DNA from 2 places in the Corynebacterium liangguodongii genome. Region 2 is predicted to be linked to the other one. Evidence: riboswitches for the same ligand, from Rfam matches in the RefSeq annotation. Region 2 holds a riboswitch; the other holds the start of a gene.
The links. Region 2 has a riboswitch for cyclic di-AMP ahead of C3E79_RS07660 (C40 family peptidase). Riboswitches for the same ligand answer to the same signal wherever they lie in the genome.

Region 1 (4,995 bases), 930 kb from region 2:
GGTCTAGCTCCGTGCGCCACGGTGAGGCGAACCACCCGCACAGCACGACCGCCCACTGTTGGTACAACGGCGCATCCAGCCAGGCCAGGCCCTCCCGGGTTGCGGCGAGGCAGTCCGCAGCGTCGATGTCGCCGCGCCCGATGAGCCCGGCGGACTCCGCGACGGTTACCGCGAGCGCCGGGTCGAATCCCAGCTCCTTGCCTAGCGCGGCCGTGGCGCGCACCCCGAGGCTGCCGTCCTTGAGCAACGCGATGGGGGCGCCGATGAGCCGCGTGATCACGCCGCGCACCTGGCGCACGGCGTCGAGTCCGGCAGCCGCGGAGGAGGAGCTGACGAGGGAGGGCTCGACGGCTTCGCCGGCCGGCCGCGGGGAGAGCGGGTAGGACCGGGGTGTGCCGCCCCGCAGCGCCTCGCGCACGGGCCGGGGTAGGCGCACGGTTTGGGAGTTCACCCGCACCAGGAGGCCGCGCGAAATGAGTCGCGGGACCGGCAGCTCCGGGTCCGCGTCGGGCGCGGCCGCGCGAGAGGTGCCGATCGATCCCGCCGAGGCCAAGGTTTCTAGTACGGATCGTTCGCGCTGACCTAGCCCAGCGAGCACCTCCGCGAGCCCCTCGGGCGCCGGATCGAGGATGCGCCAACCTGGGGGAAGGGCGGAGAGCGCCCCGGGGGCGAGGCGCAGCGCATCATCAGGCCCGACGATAAGGGCGCGGTCGCGCAACCGGGCGGCGCACCGCGGGAGGTCGACGGGGAGGTCAACTCGCTCGAGGGCAACGGGTTCGAGCTCCGCGCCGTAGTCGCCAAGGACCTCCAACACCGCGATCTCCGCCGCCGTGAGGGTGCGCAGGACCCGCGCGATCGAGCCGGGGAGTGCGAGGCGGGTTGCCAGCGCCGCCAGCGAGGGCGGGGTGGGGTAGGCGACGTCAGGCCGGTGGGCGATGATGCGGCGCAGCTCGCCTTCGCTCATCTCCCCGAGTGCGGAGTACATCACAGACATATCGGGGGCAATACTACGTGCGATTTCGGCGTCGACATGAAACAATAACTCCATGGCTTCCAACGTTGACAAGATCGGCCGCGCTAACCCGGCGTGGCCAGTAGACACTCCCGGTAACGGTCACCCGGTGACCGAGATCTCCTCCAAGCTGGCGGGCGCCTCCAGCCCGTTTGGCGACGAGCTCATCCTGCCGCTCCCTTACGAAGAGATCGGCTACGTGCACACGACGACCCGCTTTAACGGCTAGCCTGCGCGCGCACGACAAACGCCCCGCCGCACGGCAGGGCGTTTCTTTATGTCTCTTCCTTGTGTCGCGCCTAGCGGCTGGAGAGCTGCGCGATTGCGGAGTTCATATCCCCGCCGAGCGCTGCGTCGATCAGGGACTTGTTGGCCTGGTAGAAGTCGTTGTAGTTGTCGCGGTTGGCCGCGTAGTTCGCCTGGACGTGGGCCGGGACCTGGAGGTTGTACTCGCTCAGCGCCTCGGCGACGGCGTTGTAGAGCGCATCGACCTGGGTGGTCTGCGCAGGGGCCGGGGCGGGCGCCGCCTCAGGCGCGGGTTCCGGAGCGGGTGCGGGTGCCGCAGGCTGCGCGTCGCGGTTGGTCGGCGCGGAGTTTAGGCCGAGGCTCGCCGAGCAGGCGGGCCACGCGCCCCAGCCCTGGGCGGCCAGGGTGCGCTCGGCAACGATGATCTGCTCCTCGCGGGTTGCCTGGTAGGCGTAAGGGGCGAACTGCTCGCCGCCGTAGGCGCGCCAGGTCGAGGGGGAGAACTGCAGGCCGCCGTGGTAGCCGTTGCCCGTGTTGATCTGCCAATTCCCGCCAGCCTCGCACTGTGCCAGGCGGTCCCAGTCGGAGTCGGGTGCGGCCTGCGCGGCCGGGGCGGCGATGCCGCTGAGCGCGGCGGCCGCTGCGGTGCCGGCGAGCGCCTTCTTGGCAAACGATGCGGTCTGCTTGGTGTGGCGTCCCATGTGGTGTGTCCTCTCTTCTTTGACCGCCTGCGAAGTTAGCTGTCGGGTTCTGGCTGTAGGTGCCAGGCCGCGGGCTGCGGCTTCACCCCAAGGAGACCAAGGCCTCCAGAGAAGGTGGGTCCTCCGCTCCCGCCCCCTGGTAGCCGGGCGGGATTCGGCGTGGCTGTCGGAATGTATTAGGTTCTCTCCCCGTTGAGGGGTATGCGGGCGACTATATCGGTTTGTAACGATTTAGTCACGCAGAGGGCACAAATCGGATTAACTTGGGCCACGCGTAAGCGGTCGGGTGCAGAAAACGCACTGGTCGACGGCGCCTCGCCCCATCGATGTGACGTGTGTCATAGTGGCTTGACTGCCGTTGTAGAATGATCGTTTTGACAAGGAGGAACCAAAGGCATGCCGGTAGGGAAAGTGAAGTGGTACGACGCCGAGAAGGGATTCGGCTTCGCGTCAAACCCCGGGGACGAGGACGTCTTCGTGGGCAAGAACGTCTTGCCCGACGGTGTTGAGGAGCTCGTCGCGGGCCAGCGCATCGAGTTCGATTTCGCCGCGGGGCGCCGGGGGCCGCAGGCGCTGCGCGTGCGAGTGCTCGAATCCCCCAAGCGGCGTCCCTCGCACCGCTACAAGCCAGAGGAGCTCAACAAGCTGCTCGCCGACATGATGACGGTGCTAGAGACCCAGATTCAGCCGGCGCTCGAGGCCGGGCGCTACCCGGAGCGAGCACACGGCAAACAGGTTGCGGAGATCTTGCGCGCCGTGGCCAAGGAGCTCGACGCCTAAGCGCCGGGCTCGAAGCCAACGGACCACGTCGCCACCACCGGGGTCTCCTCCCCGGCCGCGTCGGTATCCACGGCGAGCGTGGAGACCTCAACCACAACGAGGTGCGCCTCCCCCTTGACGGCGGGGACCGTCGCCGTGGTGGCCTCGCCGGAGGGGAAGACCTCCTCGCCGTTGGCGGCCGGGTCGTCGTAGATGCTCAGCAGCCGCCAGCTCGACTGTGCGACCTCTGAGGGCACGTCGAGCGTGACCTCGTCGGCGCCCTCGAGCGGTATGGTGGGCGGTTGCCCGCCGTCGCACTGCTCGTCGAGGGGGCAGACGGTGTACGGGTCGACCTCGCGGCTTACCTCACCCGCGGTCACGGATACGCTGAGCTGGCCCACCGGGGTGGACGGGCGCGATTGCTGCCAGCGCGAAAACGCGTAGAAGCCGGCCACCAGGACCAGCGCGCCGAACAAGATGACAGCTGAGAGCAGCCAGGATCTGTTTTTCATGGCTCACCACCCTAGTGTGCCGCCGGGGCCGCCACGAAGCGGACCCGGTAGAGGTCTGGCCAGCGCTTTCCGGCGAGGTAGAACTCGTCGGTCCCGGGGATGTGGGCGATGCCGTTGAGCACGTTGTTGGGGTCGGGGGCGGCGTTGTTCGGCAGGCCGGAGGCGTCAATGACTGCGGTGACGGCGCCCGTTGAGGCGTCGATACGCAGAATGTCCGTGCTTAAGAAGACGTTGGCGTAGATCTCATCGCCAACGCACTCGAGCTCGTTGAGGTGGTCTACGGGCTGGCCCTCCAGCGTCACCGTCAACCGCCCCCGCTCGCTGAACGTGACGGGGTCCATTCGCCGCAGCTCGGCGGTGCCGTCTGAGAAGATCACCTCATCGCCGCGCGAGCACAACCCCCACCCCTGCCCGGAATAACTCGCCCGCCCGGTCTCCTCCAAGCTCGCCGCGTCGCGCTTGATCGCCACTCCTTCTTTCCACGTGAGCTGCCAGATCGAGTCGCCAACCCGCGTGAGGCCCTCGCCGAAAAACCGTGGATCGAGCACCGCGCTCGCAAGCTCCTCACCGTCGGGCGTCGAGCGGTAGATGCGCGAGAGCCCGTATTGCCCCGTGCCCACCACCACGTTGCCGTCGGGGCCGACCTCTAAGCCCTGGGTGAAGCTGTCGGGATTAAAGGGATAGCGCGCCACCTCCGCGGCCACGAGCCGCTCGACGGGATCGGCGGCGTCCTGCGCGGTGGGCGCCCCGCAGGACACCACGCACAGGGGAAGGAAGGCCGCGGCGAGGAGGGCGGGGAATCCAGCGCGAGACATGGGACCCATCATGCCCCAGCGCGTCGCGCGTGGCGCATAATAGGGCACGTGTCTCAGTCCAGGAACCGAAACGCAAGCCCGCTCATCGGGTCCCGCGCCGTAGAGACCGCGCGGCGGGCCCTTGAGGAAATCGCCGAGGGAACCATCGGCGCCCACATCGGCCTCACAGGGGTGAGCGCCAACGTGGCCACCCACCGGTTCGAAGCGGACGTGCCCGGCTACCCGGGGTGGGAGTGGAACGCGGTGCTTGCCTGCGCGACGGGCTCGAGCCACGTCACGGTCAACGAGGTCGCCCTCCTCCCCGCGGGCGACGCGCTCAAGGCCCCTGAGTGGGTTCCGTATTCCGAGCGCCTGCGCCCGGGGGACCTGGGCCCAGGCGATGTCATGGAGCCCGCCCCGGACGACCACCGCCTCACCGCGGACTCCTTTGCTGCCGACGCGGTCACCTTCGTCGGGCGCGACAGCGCCCAGTACCTCACGAAGAAGGGGCTCGAGGAGGCCAAGCAGCGGTGGCGCACAGGGGAGTTCGGGCCCAATAGCGAGTTCGCGGAAAAGGCGGCCATGCACTGCCGCACCTGCGCGTTCTACATCCCGGCCGCGGAGCCGATCGGGGAGAACTTCGGGGTATGCGCCAACGAATACTCCGCCGACGGGAGGGTCGTGGCCGCCAGCTACGGCTGCGGCGCGCACTCGGAGACGCGCCTGGAGGAATCGGACCTCGGCGAGGCAGAGACGCTCTACGACGACGAGCTCCCCGTCTTCTAGCGCGAGATCAGCACCGCGCGCTCGCGGCGCAGTTCGTTGACGTCGCGGTGCGTGGGCATGCCCCCGCGCTCGAGAAGGGTGCGGCCGGGCAGGATCGCCCCGTATTCCCGCCAGTGGGAGACCACACGCGCCCCGTAGATGGGGTCGACCACCCACGTCTCCGTGGAGAGGAGCTCCCGTAGCTG
Region 2 (4,995 bases):
GGTCTGCTCGGCGGAGCGGGCCTGCTCTCGGGCCTCATGATCGTCGCCCCTCTTGGCGGCATGGTGAAGAACCCGTGGCGTCCGCGCACCGAGATGGGCTACCACGGCGACGGCACCCTGTGGACCCACGGGTGGACGAAGGCCGAGGAAGGCGTGAAGGTCTACCTCGGCCGTGATACCGGTGCGATTGCAGAGCTCCACCACGGCGAGGGCGGAAGCCACTACACCACCGCGGGGATTTCCCGCCTCGTGCGTATGCGCCCGGAGGACCTCGCCGCCGCCTCGATGGAGACGGTCTTCCCGCTCTATGAGGAGGACGTCAACGACGGCTCCACCTACGACGCGGGCCGCGACGTCTACGAAAACCACATGCACTCGATCCACGGGCCGCGCAACGCCGTCATGCTTATCCGCCTGCGCACCGAGGACGCCAAGCGCGTCGTCGAGCGTAAGGGCCAGGAGGAGTTCCACTACGGCGACTACTACGCGTACTCGAAGATCTGCACCCACATCGGCTGTCCGACGTCGCTGTACGAGGCACAGACGAACCGCATCTTGTGCCCGTGCCACCAGTCGCAGTTCGACGCATTGCACTACGGCAAGCCGATCTTCGGGCCGGCCGCGCGTGCGCTGCCGCAGTTGCCTGTGACAGTGGATGAAGAAGGTTACCTCGTTGCCAACGGAAACTTCATTGAGCCCGTTGGCCCGGCATTCTGGGAGCGTAAGTCCTAATGAGCACTAAACTCGCACAGGTCGCAGACAACGTCGACTCGCGCTACACCATCTCCGGTGTCCTGCGGCCGCAGCTAAACAAGGTTTTCCCGACCCACTGGTCGTTCATGCTCGGTGAGATGGCGCTCTACAGCTTCATCATCTTGCTGCTGACCGGTATCTACCTCGCGCTGTTTTTCGATCCGTCGATTACCAAGGTGATCTACGACGGCGCCTACCTTCCGCTTAACGGCGTGGAGATGTCGCGTGCCTACGCCACCGCGCTCGATATCTCCTTCGAGGTGCGCGGCGGCCTGTTCGTCCGTCAGATGCACCACTGGGCGGCGCTGATGTTCATGATGGCGATGTTCGCCCACATGCTGCGCATCTTCTTCACCGGCGCGTTCCGCCGCCCCCGCGAGGCGAACTGGATCATCGGCGTCACCCTCATCCTGGTCGGCATGGCGGAGGGCTTCCTCGGCTACTCGCTGCCGGATGATCTGCTCTCCGGCGTGGGGCTGCGCATCATGTCCGCTATCATCGTCGGCATCCCGATCATCGGCACATGGATCCACTGGGCGATCTTCGGCGGCGACTTCCCGTCCGACCTGATGCTCGATCGCTTCTACATCCTCCACGTGCTTGTGCTGCCGGGCCTCATCCTCGCCCTCGTCGCGGCGCACCTCCTGCTCGTGTGGTTCCAAAAGCACACCCAGTTCCCGGGCCCGGGCCGCACGGAGAACAACGTCGTGGGCATCCGCATCATGCCGGTCTTTGCCGTCAAGGCGATTGGCTTCATGTTCGTCGTCTTCGCGGTTCTCGCGGGCATGGCGGGCCTGACCACCATCAACGCCATCTGGAACCTTGGGCCGTACAACCCGTCGCAGGTCTCCGCTGGTTCGCAGCCCGATATCTACATGCTGTGGACGGACGGCGCGGCCCGCGTCATGCCGGCCTGGGAGCTCTACCTGGGCAACTACACCATCCCCGGCGCGTTCTGGGTGGCCCTCATGTGCGGCATCATGGTCGTGCTGCTCTTTACCTACCCGTTCATCGAGCAGAAGCTCACCGGCGATACCGCCCACCACAACCTGCTGCAGCGCCCGCGCGACGTTCCGGTGCGCACGGGCGTGGGCGTGATGGCCGTGACCTTCTTCCTGCTGCTGACCATCTCCGGCGGTAACGACCACGTGGCGCACTTCTTCCAGATCTCGCTCAACGCGATGACCTGGGTTGGACGCATAGGCCTGATCGTGCTGCCGCCGCTGGCGTACTTCATCACCTACCGCATCTGCGTCGGCCTGCAGCGCTCGGACCGCGAGGTGCTCGAGCACGGTATCGAGACCGGCGTGATCAAGAAGCTGCCGAACGGCGCGTTTGTGGAGATCCACCAGCCGCTCGGCCCGGTCGACGAGCACGGCCACCCGATCCCGCTGGAGTACCACGGCGCGCGTGTGCCGAAGCAGCTCAACCAGCTCGGCTTCGCCGACTCCGAGACCGTGGGTACCTTCGCCCCGGCCGATCCCGAGATCTCCGAGCGGGTGCGCGAGGCCTCCGCGCGCAACCACCACGAGGAGATCGAGACGCTGCGCGCCCTGGAGGAGACCAAGGGTGCGAGCGACCGGGATGCCTCCCTGCGCGAGGGCGAGCAACACTAGCTCCCCTCGAGACCTCTGAAGGGCCCCTCCCATAGCGGGAGGGGCCCTTTGTTACGTTTCGGTAAAGGCGGCTCGCGCAGGGCCAGTCCTTGAATGTGCTCAAGGTCACAAAAGCACGTGTGCGCGTGTTGTGGATAGGTGTCTGCACGTGGGGGAGAGGCACCAGAGTTCCCAGATCGCGCAGGTCAGGGGGCTGTGTATGGAAGTCTGTGCGCCTCGAGGGTCGATCGCGTAGCCCGCCGACTCGGGCTGGTGGGGCCCGCGGCGAAAAATAACAGACCAATAACGAATGTCGCGTTGGACAAGAGCCGTTGCAGTTTCGTAACCTTACCGAGACATTGCGGCAACGAACGTTGGATGCAAGTTACGAAAGACAAGAACATATGACGCCGAGTCCCCTGGCTTCGGGCCCGCACCTGCAGGTCGAAGCCTGGGGAGCCGGGGACCCACTGAGGGCCCTTTGCGGGGCCGAATTCCTGGGGTGCATGGGCGCGAGGGTGCCCGCCGATGCGGCGGGCGCGGAGCGATTCAGGGCTGATCTCAAGCCTAACCCGTCAGCTAACCCGGTAGGCACGAGAAGATATGGAGAAATTTACGTGGCAAAGCATCGTCGCTTGAGCTCGTCTACCGCACGCAACCTCGCAGCAGCCTCCGCCGTCGTGACCGGCGCGGCGCTGCTCGCCCCCGCGCCCGCTCACGCGGCGCAGGTGCAGGTTCCCAACACCCCGGTCTCCGTCGAGATCCCTGGCATCGAGGGCGTTCCCGGCATCGCCACCATCCCCGGCATCGAGGCGTGGATCCCGTCCCTGGCGGGGCAGGGCAACGCCACCTCCAGCGATATTGCGTCCGCAATCGCCGCGGTCAAGGCCATCCCGGGCGTTGCCAACGTCCCCGGCTTCAGCGAGTTCATCGCTGAGGTCGAGGCACGCTACGCGCAGCCGGAGGAGGCCTACACCGCCACCGCGCCGATGAACGTCGAGGCTGCCGCCGCTCCCGCGCCGGCCCCCGAGGTCTCCCCGGGCCAGCAGATCGTCGATATCGCCCGCTCCAAGGTGGGCGCACCCTACGTCTACGGCGCGTCCGGCCCGGATGCGTTCGACTGCTCCGGTTTCACCTCCTGGGTCTACGCCCAGGCGGGCAAGTCCATTCCGCGCACCTCGCAGGCACAGGCGTCGTCCGGGATGCAGGTCTCCCGCGCCGATATCCAGCCGGGTGACATCGTCGTCTACTACGGCGGCGCCTCCCACGTGGGCATCTATGCCGGCAACGGCACGATTATCGACGCGCTGAATTCCGGCATCCCCGTCGGCGAGCGCTCGATCGACATGATGCCGATTCACTCCATCGTGCGCTTCTAGGCCGCGCCACCCCAGCCTCACATTGTCGGCCTCGTCCCGTTGAGGGGCGGGGCCGACGTGGCGTTTGTCAGGCTTCGAAAAGCGGCTTGCTTTCGGCGCCGCGGGCGCTATAGTAATGTCACAGTTCTATAAAGCCGCGCCCATCCCGGAGCCTAGGGAGTGCGTGCGCGAGACCCCGCCTTAGGAAGGATCCCCCGTGGGACGACACGCTTCTACGCCGCGCTCCGGTGCAGGCCGCACGACTGTCTCTGTTGCCGCGATCGCCGCGGTAGCCGCGAGCTCGTGGGCGGCCATCCCCGCCCGGGCCGACGACGTCGATGCCCTCATCAAGGAGCTGGCCGCAACCTCCGATGAGGCGACGGCGAAGATGGAGGAGATCAAGGCACTCGAGGTCGAGATCGACCAGGCACAGGCGGACCTCGAAAAGAGCGTGCGTGACGTGGAAGTGGCGCAGTCCAAAGCCGCCGCCGCGCGCGACGTGCGTAACGCGCAGCAGGGCGCGGTCAACGACGTGGCAACCTCGACGTACCGCACCATGCAGGTCGATAGCGTCGTGAACACGCTGGGCTCGCAGACCCCGCAAGAGATCATCGACAAGACCACCTACCTCGGTTCGATCGCGCGCAAGCGCCAAGAGGAGCTCGATGTCCTCAAGCTTGCCTCGCGCGACGCCATCGATGCGGCCCGCGCCGCGGACGTGGCCAAGGCGGCGGCGCAGTACAAGCGGGGCAAGCTCGAGGCGCAGCGCGCAAGGCTCGAAGAGGAGCGCACGGCGATCGAGGGCCGGATCAAAGACGTTGAGGCGAAGGTCGACGCGCTCTCGCCCGAGGCGCGGCTCGCGTGGATGAACCAGGGCAACCCGGTGCCCGCCGATCTGCTCGATCCCAGCGCGTTTGCCGGCGGCATCGTCGGCGCCGCCATGGGGCAGCTGGGCAAGCCCTACGGCTGGGGTGCTTCCGGGCCCGATGCGTTCGACTGCTCGGGTCTGATGGTGTGGGCGTATTCCCAAAACGGCAAGTCGATTCCGCGCACCTCTCAGGCTCAGCTCGCCGGGGGCACGCCGGTGCCGCTCAACCAGCTACAACCGGGCGATATCGTCGGCTACTACCCGGGCGTGACGCACGTGGGCATGTACATCGGCAACGGCCAGGTTGTCCACGCCTCCGACTACGGCATCCCCGTCCAGGTCGTGCCGCTGAACTCCATGCCCATACAGGGGGCGGTGCGCTACTAGCGCCCCCTCCCGCGCAATGCCGACGCTCCTGGTC

Region 1: another riboswitch for cyclic di-AMP. It lies ahead of C3E79_RS03205 (resuscitation-promoting factor Rpf1 domain-containing protein); the one in region 2 lies ahead of C3E79_RS07660 (C40 family peptidase).

Annotation. Positions count from the first base shown of each region.
Region 1 covers NZ_CP026948.1:671,677-676,671, forward strand. The annotation lists gene C3E79_RS03195 (helicase-associated domain-containing protein) at 1-1,048, opposite strand, end outside; gene C3E79_RS03200 (hypothetical protein) at 1,047-1,241, shown strand; gene C3E79_RS03205 (resuscitation-promoting factor Rpf1 domain-containing protein) at 1,312-1,959, opposite strand; cyclic di-AMP (ydaO/yuaA leader) riboswitch at 1,968-2,129, opposite strand; gene C3E79_RS03210 (cold-shock protein) at 2,356-2,739, shown strand; gene C3E79_RS03215 (DUF2771 domain-containing protein) at 2,736-3,230, opposite strand; gene C3E79_RS03220 (glutaminyl-peptide cyclotransferase) at 3,242-4,054, opposite strand; gene C3E79_RS03225 (DUF3027 domain-containing protein) at 4,094-4,810, shown strand; gene C3E79_RS03230 (hypothetical protein) at 4,807-4,995, opposite strand, start outside.
Region 2 covers NZ_CP026948.1:1,598,566-1,603,560, reverse strand. The annotation lists gene qcrA (cytochrome bc1 complex Rieske iron-sulfur subunit) at 1-732, shown strand, start outside; gene qcrB (cytochrome bc1 complex cytochrome b subunit) at 732-2,369, shown strand; cyclic di-AMP (ydaO/yuaA leader) riboswitch at 2,747-2,953, shown strand; gene C3E79_RS07660 (C40 family peptidase) at 2,966-3,727, shown strand; gene C3E79_RS07655 (C40 family peptidase) at 3,924-4,961, shown strand; gene C3E79_RS07650 (glycosyltransferase family 4 protein) at 4,978-4,995, shown strand, end outside.